DNA from 2 places in the Moheibacter stercoris genome. Region 2 is predicted to be linked to the other one. Evidence: riboswitches for the same ligand, from Rfam matches in the RefSeq annotation. Region 2 holds a riboswitch; the other holds the start of a gene.
What was found. Region 2 has a riboswitch for cobalamin ahead of ABID46_RS06010 (DUF6580 family putative transport protein). Riboswitches for the same ligand answer to the same signal wherever they lie in the genome.
Positions count from the first base shown of each region.

Region 1 (7,650 bases), on a different contig from region 2:
TATTGAGCCCTAATGGTTTTAGGTATTCAAACCAAAACGCCCTAGTACTTCGTACTCTGTCCTTTTTATTTTCTTTCAAACTTAAAAACAAGTTTTCCGTTTTTATAAAATAAAAATGCCCCGCATAAAATGCGAGGCGTTTTTTGTTTGTGGGAGCAGAGGGATTCGAACCCCCGACCCTCTGCTTGTAAGGCAGATGCTCTGAACCAACTGAGCTATGCTCCCTGAATTGGACTGCAAATATAGGGTTGTTTTTTATTTCTACAAATAAAATTTTCAAAATTGCATAAAAAAAAATTCTACCTTACTTTCGCCACTTGATTTACAAAGAATTATGGGGAAGAATAAATTGAAACGTTTTTCAGAAAACAAAACATTTGGAAACGTTTTTCAACCCACTCGAGCTGAAATGATTGAGGGGTTTGAAATGAAAGGGAAATGGCATCAAGAGTTTTTTAAAAATAACAATCCGATTGTTTTGGAGTTGGGATGTGGGAAAGGTGAATACAGTGTTTCATTAGCCGAAAAATATCCGGACAAAAATTTTATTGGAATTGATATCAAGGGAGCACGTTTCTGGAGAGGAGCAAAAACAGCGATTGAAAGCGGGATGAACAATGTTGCGTTTGTTCGAACTCAAATTGAATTGATAGATTATGCTTTTGCTGAAAACGAAGTGAGCGAAATCTGGATTACTTTTCCAGATCCTCAAATCAAATTCAGAAGAACCAAACATCGTTTGACACATCCAGATTTGTTGCGTAAATACCATCATGTATTAAATAAGGATGGAATTGTTCACTTGAAAACAGACAGTGAATTCTTGCATGGTTATACACATGGAATTATCCAAATGGAAGGGCATGATGTTTTGATTTCAAGTCACAATGTGTACCATCCGGACAACAAAGAATTACCAGAGGAAATCACCTCAATCCAAACCTTTTACGAGCAGAAATTTCTAGAAATCAATAAAAATATTACGTACATTCGTTTCTCATTAAATTATTAACACACAGCAAAATGAGAAAATTTATCCAATCGATAATGCTATTGGCATTATCGGCTCAACTATTCGCTCAATCGAGCGATTGGGTGTATGCCACAATGACCCACGAAAGTGCTTTGTCCCTTCAATCTAGTCATCCGTCTGGAATTGTAATTTTAGCAACCGAAGGGAATGTTTCTGCCGTTCAAATTCAACACCAATTGGCTCCTTCTTTAAAATCAGGCAATTTACACGGACCAGGTTATATTTATAGGACTGATGCGCAGGATGCAGTTCAGGCGTTAACGAAAAATGCGCCCAAGAAATTCAATATTTTGGATTTCACCATTACCGAAGATATGTTTGTCAATGAAGTTTTGGGCATGGTAAGTCAAGAAAATTTAGGCAATACCATTTTGGAGCTAGAAAATTATGGCTCTCGTTTTCATACAACATCTTCTGGTAGGCAAGCAGCATTGGATTTAAAAGAAAAATGGCAAGAAATGGCCCAAGCTGCCAATCGGGAAGATATAACCGTAGAATTGTTTCAACATCAATTAACCCAACAACGTTCTGTAATTTTAACCATTCCAGGAACGGAAGTGCCCAATGAAATTGTGGTGATTGGAGGCCATTTGGATAGTGGGGATTGGTCGCTTCAAACCAATGCTCCTGGAGCCGATGACAATGCGTCTGGGATTGCAACGATGACAGAAACTTTGCGCATTTTACTTGCCAAAAATTTTCATCCGAAACGTACGGTTCAAATTATGGCTTATGCAGCAGAAGAAATTGGCTTGGTAGGATCCAATGAAATTGCGACGCAATATAACAATCAAAACAAAAATGTTGTGGCGATGGCTCAATTCGATATGACGAATTACAATGGATCGTCTGTAGATGTAGGATTGATTAATGATGCACAGTTTACTTCTTCTGAATTGAATTTATTTTGGGTGGAATTGATGGAACATTACAATAGTACAGGCGAGCATAGAATTACCTATGGAACCACAGCTTGTGGATACGGCTGTTCCGACCATGTGAGCTGGACCGAAAATGGCTATTTGGCTTCTTTTCCATTTGAATCTTCTTTTGGTGAACATAATCCGTTTGTGCATTCCGAAGAAGATACGTTTGCAGCCATGAACAATGATGCTTCACACTCGGTGAAATTTGTAAAATTGGCATTGGAATTTGTCATCGAAATTGCCAAAGTTTCAACCATGTCAACGCAAGAATTGAACAAAACAGATATTCAAATCGTTGTTCAAAACAGGGATTTGATTTACCAATTCAATTCATCTAATAAATCGTTGAATTCAATGGCAATTTACGATAGTTCTGCTCGAAATGTATTGAGTAAAAATCAACTAAACGCTTCGGGAAGAATTTCTTTACAAGGAATTCCTTCTGGCTATTACATTGCTGTTTTCAAGGACAATCAAGGGAAATCGCATTCCAAGAAGTTCTTATTGAAATAAAGAAAATCAAACTTTATAGAAATAAAAAACACCTCAATTAAGGTGTTTTTTTATGTGATTATTAAAACCATTCTTTTTGATTTCGAACGTAAGTTTCCTCAAATTCTTCATCAGATTTAGTCAAATATAAAACTCCTTCAATGATGCCAATTATGGCGCCAATTCCGCACATCAGACCTAAAATCAATTGAATAATTCCTGTTTTGGTATAACCCAAAAAGAACTTGTGAACGCCAAAGCCACCTAATAATATAGCAAGGATTCCAGCCACCAATTTTTTGTCTGATTTTTGATTTGTATTGGGTTGTTGAGGGATTTCTGAATGTACTTCCATATTGTTGAATTTTTGTTGGTATTGAAATATAATTAAACTGTTTTGAACCACTCTTGAAACTTTTCTCCCAAAATAGGAGACAATTTTTTCTCACCGTTTACGGCTCCCATAATTCCGATGATCCACATTAACAAAGGCAGAATTCCCGTTAATAAAATCATAAATCCTAAAAGTCCGCTAATGTTTCCAATGAACATACTTAGCGTATAAATCACAATAGCTGTTAAACTTATACCAATATTTTGGCGAATGTGAAATCTGGTGAAATCAGATTTGATTTTGTCCATCAAAATTGCCACAACTAAGCCTATTGGGCCAATATAACTCATTAATCCTATTGTTCTTTCGTCCATAATTTCGAAAATTTATACGTGAAACAAATGTAGCGAAAAACATCATTTTCGCAAGGTGGAAAACCGAAGTTTCTACAATTGATTGGAATAAATCCTTAACTTTGTCGTCCATTTTGGTGTTCCGATTCAGTCGGGATGAAAAGGGAATCCGGTTAAAATCCGGAGCTGTCCCCGCAACTGTAAGTTCAAAAATTACTACAAACCACTGTGCGCCGCGGCGTATGGGAAGGGAAAGAACGAGCCAGGAGACCTGCCAAATGGACAAACATAAAATTTATTGCTTTCGGCGGAAAAGCAACAAACACCATGAAAAAGAAAATTTTAGTGATGTGTTTTTTGGTAGGATGTCATTTTCTGCAGGCACAAGAGGAAACAGTTCAGTTAGACGAAGCCGTAATTTCAGATCGAAATTTGGTGCAATTTGTGGAAACCCAAACCAAAACGATTTTGTCAGATTCGATTTTGAATCAACATACGTCCAGCATGACAGATTTGTTGCAGTTCAATTCGTCCATTTACTTCAAAGAAAATGGTGCAGGAATGGTTTCTTCTCCTTCTTTTCGTGGAACGTCGGCATCGCATACAGCAGTTATTTGGAATGGAGTCAATGTGAATTCTTCCTTTTTGGGACAAGCAGATTTCAATGTTTTGAATATACATTCGGCAGATCAACTTGTTATTAAATCTGGAGGTGGTTCGGTAGCTTATGGAAGTAGCGCAATCGGTGGAAGCATTCATCTCAACAACGAATTAAACTTTCGAAAAGGTTTTGAGAATCAAATTTTGGCCAATTATGGAAGTTTTAATCGATATGGATTGAATTTTCAGTCGAAATATTCCGATGAAAAGATTAGTTTGAATTTTCAATTTGGACGAAATGGTTCGGACAACGATTTTAAAATTGCAGAGCAAAACCGAAACAACCGAAATGGACAATTTTACCATCAGTATTTAAGCGTCGCGACAGCCTACAAGTTAAATTCCAAAAACATATTAAAATGGTATGGAAATATTTCGGATTCAGATCGGAATTTTTCTCTTATTTCGGCCAATGCACAACCTTCTAAATACGAAGATTATTCGACCAAATCTATGCTAGAATGGGATTCGAAATTGGGAAAATTTCAGTCGAATTTGAAAGGAATTTATCTCGGAGAAAAATTTGAATATTTTCCTCATTCGCTATCCAGCTATTCAGAAAAAGGTGATGGAAAAACCTATATGCTGAAATACGATTTGGGCTATCATTGGAAAAATCTCTGGTTCAATTTGAATTTGGAGGCACAACATACAGAAGTTCAAACTTCTAAAATTGACTTTGCGAAACGTCAAATTGGTTCAGCATCTTTTCAAATGAAACATCGCATTTCATCCAAAATTCTGTACGAAGCAAGTCTCAGACAAGAATTATCAGATGTGTATACTTCGCCATTTTTGTATGCTTTGGGATTGAAATACAATCCGACTCAATGGTACGAATTGCGATTGAATACCTCCAAAAATTTCCGAATGCCTACGTTCAATGATCTGTTTTGGCCAGGTTCAGGAAATGAAAATTTGAATCCTGAAACTTCGGTTCAATATGAATTAGCCAATCAATTTCGATTGAAAAACTTAAGCTTTGGATTGATTGCGTATCAAAATTCGATCGAAAATTACATTCAATGGGTTCCAAGTGGCTCTTTGTCAGTTCCAGAAAATTTAGGAGAAGTAAGTATTTGGGGATTGGAATCAAACCTTAAGTACGATCAAAAATTTCATCATCATCGTCTAGAGTTTAACGCATCTTACGCCTATACAGAATCCAAAAACAAAGCTACCGACAAACAATTGATCTATGTGCCTTATCACAAATTCACAAGTTCAGTTGGGTATTCTTGGAAGGGAATTTCGGCTTTTTATCAATTTATGTACAATGGTTCTGTGTATACAGATTCAGGAAATAGAGATGAGTTGGACGGATATTCTTTGTCGAATATGGGAATAAACTATGGTATTGGAAAAACTAAACAATATCGAATTGGTTTTCAAATCTTAAACCTTTTGGATGAGGTGTATCAAAATGTAGAAAACAGAACAATGCCAGGAAGAAATTATAACATAACAATCGATATAAATTTTTAAAAATGAATAGACTTAATCAAATTTTACTAGCAGGAATCACAGTTTCATCTGTTTTTTTTACTTCATGTAGTAGCGACGATGATTCTTCTTCAAATAACCCAATTTTAGGCGATTTTGAAAACGGGGTTTTTATTTTGAATGAAGGAAACATGGGAAGCTCCAATGCGAGTGTGAGCTTTTTGCATGAAAATGGTCAATTGCAAAACGATATTTTTGAGGCAGTAAATGGTGGGCTTTTGGGCGATACAGCGCAAAGCATTTACTTGGATGATGACAAAGCCTATATCATTTTGAGTGGTTCTGGGACGATTGAGGTGGTAGATGCCGATACGTTTCAAAAGTTGGGTACGGTTTCAACAGGTTTGGCAAGTCCTCGATATATGGTGATTGAAAACGGAAAAGGATTTGTGTCCAATTGGGGAAATCCAGCCGATGCCAATGATGATTTTATTGCTGTGATCAATTTGTCTAATTATTCGGTTGAATCCACAATTCCAGTGGCAGAAGGACCCGAAAAATTGGAAGAAACCAATGGGAAAATTTATGTGGCTCATGCTGGCGGCTGGGGAACTGGAAATACCATTACGGTAATCAATTCGGCTACGAATTCGGTTCAAACGACGATTCCAGTTGGAGATATTCCAAATTCCATCGAAGAAGAAAATGGAAAAATCTATGTGTTGTGTGGCGGAAAACCTGCGTGGACGCAAGATGAAACTTTGGGAGGATTGTATGTGATTAATTCAACCAATCATCAAGTAGAAACTGTATTGAACTTTGCACCAGCAGAGCATCCTGCAAATTTGGTAGAAGAAAACGACCAATTGTTTTACACCATTGATGATAAAATTTTTAGAACAAATCTTACATCGACGACTTTACCAAGTTCACCGATTATTACTATGGGAACAAATGGAATTTATGGTGCTTATGGGTTTGATGTAAATGATGGAAAAATTTATGTTGGAGATGCAATGGATTATTCGTCCAACGGAAAAGTTCATGTATTTTCAACTTCTGGAGCCTTATTGAACAGTTATGAAGTAGGGAAATTACCCAACGGATTTGCGTTCAACGACTAATTAAATTCAAAAGAAATTATAAGAAACCTCGAATTTTTGTTCGAGGTTTTTTGTTTCGTTGTATATTGTACACTTAAACTAAACAACAATGAAAAAACTATTTTTTGTCTTACTCGGAGTAAGTTTACTTAGCACACAAAGCTGTAAAAACGCTCCCGAAGGCTCTCCAAGTGATGAACAATCCATTGAAACAGTAAGCTCAGATGGCATTGGGGATAAAGTGCTCATTCGCTTGAAACCCAAAGTGGGCGATAGCCAAAATACGCTTATGACCATGAATGTTTCATCGGAAGGTGATCAAAAAATGTCCATGGATATGGTGGCTAAGGTTGATGTGAACATTTCAGAGAAAGTAGAAGATGTCTATACCTACAACATGAACTATAAATCCATCAAAATGGACATGAGTGCTGGTGGTATGGAAATGAAATACGATTCAGAAAACCCAGGAAGTGATCCAATGGGTTCTATGATGCATGAACAATTCAAGACATTTTTGGACAAGCCAATGTCGATGAAAATGAATGATCGTGGGATGATTTCAGATTTTGTGATGCCTGGAAATATCGATGTAAGACAAGCCGGTGACTTTGGTTCATTCTCAATTCCATTACCAGAAGGTCCTGTTGGAGAAGGTGATTCTTGGGAGGCCACTCGTCCTATGCAAGGAACTGGAAACATGAACATGAAAATGACGGTCAATAAAATTACAGCCAATGATGTGGTCATTGATACAGATGGAGACTTAACGGACTCTTCTGGTGCTAATCTTGGAAAATTTACGGGATCTTATACACTTGATCGAAACAGCGGTTTGACCAAAGATGGAACCATGAACATGGACATCATAGCAGAAGGTCAAAAGTTGAAAATGAAATTGAATTTCAAACCACAATAATTCAATCTGGAAATAGAAAAAAGGCCCATAAGTTGGGTCTTTTTTTATGCCGATTTTTTATGAATATGTCGGGTTAATTTGATCGATAGATCGAGCAAAACGATTTTCGCATTGGCATTTCGTTCAATATGATACGAACTTTCATTGATTTCCTGTAAAAGATCTTCAATGTTTGCTCCATGAATAAAGGGTGTGAATTTTTCCCAATTAAATCCTTCAGCGCCTAATTTCATGAAAACTAAATTTTCGGCTTGATAGGTTCTCAATAAAGCTTGACGAAATATTTCAGAACAATAATTCAAAAATTGTTTCTGTTTTTCTCTTGGCCATCCGCTCAATTCATTGGACCAACTCACCAAATTTTTCAATACAGACGGATTTTTTGCT
Region 1 covers NZ_JBEPMO010000001.1:162,406-170,055, reverse strand. The annotation lists tRNA gene ABID46_RS00770 (tRNA-Val) at 151-225, opposite strand; gene trmB (tRNA (guanosine(46)-N7)-methyltransferase TrmB) at 335-1,012, shown strand; gene ABID46_RS00760 (M20/M25/M40 family metallo-hydrolase) at 1,024-2,472, shown strand; gene ABID46_RS00755 (TM2 domain-containing protein) at 2,534-2,806, opposite strand; gene ABID46_RS00750 (DUF4870 domain-containing protein) at 2,839-3,159, opposite strand; cobalamin riboswitch at 3,256-3,431, shown strand; gene ABID46_RS00745 (TonB-dependent receptor plug domain-containing protein) at 3,466-5,283, shown strand; gene ABID46_RS00740 (YncE family protein) at 5,286-6,365, shown strand; gene ABID46_RS00735 (DUF6263 family protein) at 6,454-7,263, shown strand; gene ABID46_RS00730 (DNA polymerase III subunit) at 7,308-7,650, opposite strand, start outside.
Region 1: another riboswitch for cobalamin. It lies ahead of ABID46_RS00745 (TonB-dependent receptor plug domain-containing protein); the one in region 2 lies ahead of ABID46_RS06010 (DUF6580 family putative transport protein).

Region 2 (7,650 bases):
CATGCGTGATTTTCGATTTATCCAAGAGAGGATGCGCTTCTACATCATCCAAATCAAATGGAGTTCCAAACATAGCTCTGTATTTCCCAGCAAAATTATTGAGATAAGTAGGATCTACATTTCCAAATCCATCCACTTGGGTTTCGGTTTGTGTTTGGCTATGGGCTGGAAATCTGAAATAATTTTGACCGTCAGAACTTACTTCTACGAAAGCAATTTCTAAAAAAGTATCACTGAAACTGTTCTCAAAAACCGCAAAATCAAATCCAGGTCCATTTGCAATGGGTTTTTCAAATGTTAAAATAGCTGTTCCGCGATCACCTAAACTAACCACCACTCCATCTGCGATTCCTATAGCATCAGCATCTTGACCATAGGAAGCGAAATTGCTTCCTTGATCTTGTGCATTTGGATTGGCTATATTTATATAGCCTCTTGTTATTTGCGAAGTAGTTGCCCAATTCACAAACAATTCACTATCATAGGAAATGGCTGTTGAACCTTCTTGTCCCGCAGCTGGCGGATAAGACTGCGAAAATCCTTGGGTACAAAGCATTAATCCTGCAATGATTGTAAACTTTTTCATTATTGAACAATTAAACGATATGTAGAAACTTTATTCTGAAATTGAGTAGTAACTATATACACACCTTTTTCTAATCCTTGAACAGAAATTCCGTTTTTCGTATTGGAAGTAGTAAGAACTAATTTCCCCGTTAAATCAAAGATGCTGACTTTGTCTATCGATAAATCATTCACATAGAAAACAGTTGATGTTGGATTTGGATACAATTGAGATTTTGTCAATTCAACATCTGCTGTGTTCAATAAAATAACTTCATCTGTTGGTATAAATGGTCTTCTTTCACCAAAGCTGAATCCTGCCCATTTTCCATTTTCTAAATTGCTGGTTGCTATACTATTTTCTGTAACCCAATTAGAAAGGTCAGTTCCGATGAACGTTTTCCAAGGATTATCTTCAGATGAAATTCCTTCGAATTCGTTAAATGTAATGGATGAAATTTGATCTTCTGTAAGTGAAAATTCAAAATTTTCAACACGATTAGAAATTCGAGTTAATGCTTCTTCAACTGTAATTGTTTCTTCTTCGTATTGAATTCCAAAGGCAAATGAATTGGCTACGCCTTCTGTATCAGTTCCAAAATCCACAATCAAAATACTTCTGTTTTGACCTTCTCCAATCCAAGTATCTATATCTGATTCTGAAAACCATAAAGAAGAATAAGCAGGAATTGGAGTAACAGGATGCTCGGGTGAAGGGTTCATAAAACCGTAAGATGTTCCATACCATCTCTCATTTTGCAAGGGTTCCGAAATTCCTGCATTCATTGACATTGTTTCGGCTGTTTCACCCGACCAAGTACTCCACCAATCTGGATCTCCTTCCAATCCTTGGTGTGCGTTAAAAATGATGTCATTCAAAAATCCGCCATTGGATCCTGTTAGGTGTGAAAAGTTAGGTTCAGCATCTTCAATGGCTTGAAGCATTTGACCAAATGTTATATTTTGCCCTTCCTCATAACGAAAACCCCAAGCGTAAGAACGATCATCTGTTCCGTCTTTGAAATCAACGATTAAATAAGAAGTTTGAGAACCTTCGCCTACGTAAAATTTCACATCATTACTCGTGAATTGGCCCAATGCCAAAGAGCTAAATAGAATGGATAAAAAATAAATGAATTGTTTCATTTCGTTAAAATTTATAGTTTTATAATTATTAAATACAGTTTTATTGTCTTGCGTAAACGCCATTTGGAATCAAGCCGCTGATAGGATATTGGCTTTGTAATTCTCCCGTGATGGTATAAACAAACAATTCACCATTGCTTTGGTAATCTTTTGCGTCGCATACATATAACCAACCGTTGACCACATTGAAACCATAGAGGATTTCAACACCATCATTTTCTACATTTCGTATAGGTGTGCTTGGATGTTCAAAATGGTTCGTAGATGTTTTATAGATGTTTTTACCAATTGTATAATAGAGCGATTGATTTTCAATTTGCAAATGATTGGGACGCATACCTTCCGTGAAATTTATTTGATCCAGGATTTCACTATTTTCTAAATTGATTTTATACAAAGCTCCATTGCTCGAATAGTCAATGCCGCTCCAATCTTGGTATCCACTACATAAAACAAACAAATGATTGCCGTGAATTTCCAATCCATTTGGGTAATCTGCCACCGTGATAGAACCCGAAATAGTATGGTTGTTTAGGTTGATTTTTGTAAGGGTATTTCCGTAACTATAATCTCCTCTTTGTGCTACGTACAAAGTATTTTCATAAGCAATAAGTCTTTCAGGACCTTGAGGAACGGATATTTTTTCGGTTACTTCAAATGAATCCAAATCAACCACAGCAATAAAGTCATCGGTTGGGTTGCTTCCATCTCCCCAATTGGAAACATAAGCATTGCCATTATAAAAACTGATGTATCGTGGATTGTGAAAATCTCCTCCAATAGTTGTTATGGATTCAAGAGTCGTAGGATTGACAACTTCCACTGTGTTTGAATTGTTGACTACGATATACCCAAAGTCCTTGTGAAAATTCATACTTTGTGCTACATCGCCCAAACTACGACCATTTACTGCGTGGAAAATATCATTCTCAATTTCGCCATTGGAATGAATAAAAGCCAAAGAGGCATTGTTGTAGGTATATCCGCCTTCACTGAGTACAAATACTCCATTGGCATAATTTCCTTCAGTAATTGGGGTTTGAGTTGAATCGTCACTATTACAGGAAAAAATCACTAGTAGAAATAAAAAAACGATAGAAAGATTGCTTGTTTTCATTGTTTATAATGTAAGATTGATAAAAAAGTGAATGTTACGTCCTGGAGCTGGTCGAGCTTGGACAGTTTCATATGCATAATCGGTAAGGTTCAATAGTTCTGTGCCGATTGTAAATTGTTTTTTGGTTCCAAAACGATAATCTAGTCCAATATTGGAAAGAAAATAATGAGGAAGTTGGTGTTCCGATTCGTTTCGAGTAGTGGTAAATACTTTTCCATTGAACAAAAACTGATAATACAAAGAAAGATTTTTCCAAGCGTAAGTAAGGGTTGCAGTTGCTTTGTGATAAGGAACATAAACAAGTTGTTTATCCAAATTTTGATCATTTGAAACGGTATAACCATAGGTTGAATTCAAAGAGAAATGGTGATCTTGAATTGATTTTTTTGCTTGTAAATTGGCCTCCAACCCGTAAATATGAACATTGGCTATGTTTTCTGGTTTCCAAAATATCCCTCCTAAAACGCCTGAATTGGGAATCCATCTGATGAGATTTTCAACCCAATTGTGGTAGAAGGTAAATGTGAAGAAAACAGGCTTGGTTTTGATTTCATTGGTTAGTTCAACTTGATAGGAAGTTTCGGGAATTAAATTGGGGTTTCCTGCTCCTGGCCAATACAAATCATTGTAAGTAGGAATTCTAAAATTTTTCGATCCATTGAAACGAATGGCATAAAAATCAGTCAATTTTAATCTTCCACCCAATGAATAAAGGATTGGATTTCCATAGGATTCACTTAATTCCTGTCGAATGCCTAGTTCATAATAGAATTTTGAATTTACCCAATGTTGAGCCGAAATGGACATGGAGCCAATGTGTCTTCTTTGATCTTGCATAGACGTACCGCTAAATCCATCATTGCGTATGTATTCTAAAAATGCAATGAGGCGAAGGTTTTGCCTAGCCTGATAACTCAATTTAAAATTAGACGTGAATGTTTGGACTTTTCCTGGCTCATAGTTGTCGCTATTTAAAGATTCAAAGTATTTGTAGGATTCAGTCAAATACGCAATCTTAAAGTCGGTTGAGAATTTTTTCTGTTTGGAATCCCAATGAACAAGACTTCTCGTATTGAAATCTTCGTATTTCTTTTTGGTTTCAAATGGATTTATTACAGATAAATGACGATTGGCTTGAAAAAGATTCCCCAAGAATCGAAGCCTGTTTTTTGAATCCAATTTGTGCCCCACACCCAAACTTAGATTTTGATTGTAAAATTGTCCATTGCTATTTTTTCGAGAAGTTTGATTGGAAAATGTATAATCATTGTCAGAAGCATAACGACTTAAACCTAAGTTCAAACTTGTGTTTTCCGACGAATATTTCGTATTGATGGTCGTCGAATACGTATTGAAACTTCCATATTTCGCATTGATTTCAGCATTAAAACCTTGGTTGTACGCCAAATCATTGATCAATTCGATGCTTCCGCCAACAGCATTATTGGTTTCTGCTACATTTCCTGCTCCACCTTTAATTTTTATCTGATCAAAACCCCTAACATTCACCGTATTGAAATCGGTTTGACCCGTTGTTTGAGAATTGATATTTATGCCATTCCACAAAACAATGGTTTGTGAGGCCGTAGTTCCTCTAAAAGAAGGTGAGGAAACCATTCCTACTCCATTTTCTTTGAAATAGATAGAAGTATTTAGATTCAAAACATTGGTTAAGGAAGGTTGATTTCGTTTCAGAATCGAGTCCGATAAAACTATTTCAGATTGCGTTTGAGATTGTTCAATAGGGTTCTTGCCCAACAAAATAGCCTCTTGCAGGTAAATAGTATCGTCCTGAGCGCATACGTATTGCATCCCCAATACGTAAAAGCAAATAATAAGTGCTTTGTACATATACTTATCTTGCTTTTCCACCGAAAGCAAAAAATAAAAATTAACTTATTTTGGCAGGTTTCCTGGCTTGTTCAGCTTTTTTCCTTCCCATACGATAATTGTACAGTGGATTGTAGTAAAGCTCTTTTGATGAACGTACAGTTGCGGGGACAGCTTCGGCTTTTACCGAATTCCCTTTTAACCCAAATTTTGAAATTTTGGGCACCAAAACTTTGGCAAAAGTATGCAATTGTAATTTGAAACTAAGAGGAAAATGTTGAAATTAACTTTAAGTTAGCATTCTAACTTGTTTTAAATCCTTTGTAGATGCAGTATTTATGTTCGTTTAAGTCAAAAATACCTTATATTTGCGACTCATTCGTTCTTTTCAATATCTTCTTTAAACGATAAGGTTTTACATTACTGTAAATTAAAAGGGAATTGTGTGCAAATCACAAACTGTCCCGCAACTGTAAGTACCCTATGTTTTGCATAAAATACCACTGTTCGTCTAGGCGTATGGGAAGGTGTGCAAAATGGTACAAGTCAGGAGACCTGCCTCATCTTATAACGACAATGCTTTCGTGGATTGAAGCTAAAAGTCAACAGGTCAATTAAGGTATTATTGGCCTATTCTTTTGTGTACTATTACGATTGCTAAAGGTGTTGAAGAACATTTAGTAGTAAAAATAAAATTAGTATAGTATGCAAAAAACAATTCATCTACGCTTTGGAATTCTTTGTCTTATGATTGTCATCGTTGCTTTTAGTCGATTGATTCCTCATATGCCCAACTTTTCACCACTTGGGGCCATTGGTCTTTTTGGTGCAGCCTATTTCACACATAAATGGCAAGCCTATTTAATTCCCATACTAACTACTTGGGTAAGTGATTTGTTTCTCAACAACATGGTGTACGCAAGTTATTATCCGGAATTTACCTGGTTTTACGAAGGATTTTATTGGCAGTATGGAAGTTATTTACTGATTGTTTTGATGGGAATCTTTCTATTCAAAAAAGTCAACATTCAACGTGTCGTTTCGGGAGCATTCTTGGCAAGTATAATTTTCTTTTTGGTGTCCAATTTTGGGGTTTGGATGTCAGGAACCATGTATCCAAAAACATCCGAAGGCTTGGTCGCTTGTTATCTAGCAGCAATTCCATTTTTCAAAGGAACATTAATTGGAAATTTATTGTTTTCAGCTGTTTTATTTGGAACGTTTGCGTTTGCACAAAAACAAATTCCAGCATTGTCTAAAAAAGAATTGGCTTAAATAGATGGAGAATTTAGAACAAGCCATTCAACATAAAATTGATTTCAAAACCAAACCCTTGGGTTCATTGGGAATCTTGGAATCCCTTGCTAAACAAATTTGTTTGGTCCAAAAAACATTGAAGCCCAAAATTCAGAAACCCACTCACTTGGTTTTCGCTGCCGATCACGGAATCACAGAATCGGGTGTAAGTAGTTATCCATCATCGGTAACGGCTGAGATGGTGAAAAATTTTCTGAGAGGAGGAGCTGCGATCAACGTTTTTTGTCGACAACATCAAATCGATTTAAAAATCATTGATGCGGGAGTGAATTTTGATTTCGAAGAGAACGAAGATTTAATCAATTCTAAAATTCGAAAAGGAACCCATAATTTTCTTCATACGCCTGCGATGACGCAGGAAGAATTGGAGAAATGTTTTGAATTGGCCGGAAAGCAAGTGGACATTGTATTTCAAAACGGTTCCAATTGCATAGGTTTTGGGGAAATGGGAATTGGAAATACATCGTCTGCCTCTATGCTGATGAATGTTTTGACGAATTTCCCTTTGGAAGAATGCATTGGAAAAGGAACGGGATTATCTCAAGAAGGATTGGCAAATAAAGTCCGCATTTTGCAACAAGCCAAAAACAATCATCCACATCCCAAAAATCCTATGGAAGCTTTGCAAACCTTTGGCGGATTTGAAATTGCGCAAATTTGTGGAGCGATGTTGCGAAGTTATCAGCACAATATGTTGATTTTGGTCGATGGATTTATTGCAACCGCAGCATTTTTATGTGCAAAATCAATTGAGCCCAACATCCAAAACAATGCGATTTTTTGTCATCAAAGCGATGAACAAGGTCATCAAAGAATGTTGGATTTTTTAGGTGCGAAACCTTTGCTTCATTTAGATATGAGACTGGGAGAGGGAACGGGTTGTGCCTTGGCTTTTCCGTTGATTAAAAGCGCCATCAAATTTTTCAATGAGATGTCCGATTTTGAGTCGGCGGGTGTAAGCAATAAAGATTAAAGCGATGCGAAACGAAATTCAAATTTTCTTCACCGCTTTGATGTTTTATACACGAATTCCTTGTCCGAAATGGGTTGATCATTCGCAAGAATACCTAAACAAAGCAACACGCTATTTTCCACTAATTGGATGGATTGTGGCCTTGGGTGTAGTGACTGTTTTGTATACAACACAATTCATTTTACCAACCACGATTGCGGTTTTGTTGGGCATGGTAACTTCTATTTTTATAACAGGAGCATTTCACGAAGATGGTTTCGCTGATATGTGCGATGGTTTTGGTGGCGGATGGACCAAACAAAAGATTCTCGACATCATGAAAGACAGCCAATCGGGAGCTTATGGTGTGATTGGGACTGTTTTTCTGATTCTCATTAAATTTTTCATTTTAGTGGAACTTGTAGAATTGAACATTTGGAATGCGATCATTACAATATTTCTAGCAAGTGTTTTGAGTCGATTTACAGCAGTGTATATTATGTTTACGGATGAATATGTACGAGAAGACGAATTGAGCAAATCCAAACCCATTGCCAAAAAACTAAGCATCCAAAACTTTTTAATGGCTTCTATTTGGGTGATACCTGCCTTTCTCTTGACAGGATCTTTTTACTTTTTGCTTTTGCTCGTTCCTGTCTTTTTGGTCACCACTTATTTGAAATCTTATTTCAAAAGATGGATTGGAGGCTATACGGGCGATTGT
Region 2 covers NZ_JBEPMO010000005.1:87,304-94,953, reverse strand. The annotation lists gene ABID46_RS06030 (T9SS type A sorting domain-containing protein) at 1-586, opposite strand, end outside; gene ABID46_RS06025 (T9SS type A sorting domain-containing protein) at 586-1,710, opposite strand; gene ABID46_RS06020 (YncE family protein) at 1,751-2,827, opposite strand; gene ABID46_RS06015 (TonB-dependent receptor plug domain-containing protein) at 2,831-4,678, opposite strand; cobalamin riboswitch at 4,714-4,902, opposite strand; cobalamin riboswitch at 5,051-5,234, shown strand; gene ABID46_RS06010 (DUF6580 family putative transport protein) at 5,363-5,932, shown strand; gene cobT (nicotinate-nucleotide--dimethylbenzimidazole phosphoribosyltransferase) at 5,937-6,947, shown strand; gene ABID46_RS06000 (adenosylcobinamide-GDP ribazoletransferase) at 6,952-7,650, shown strand, end outside.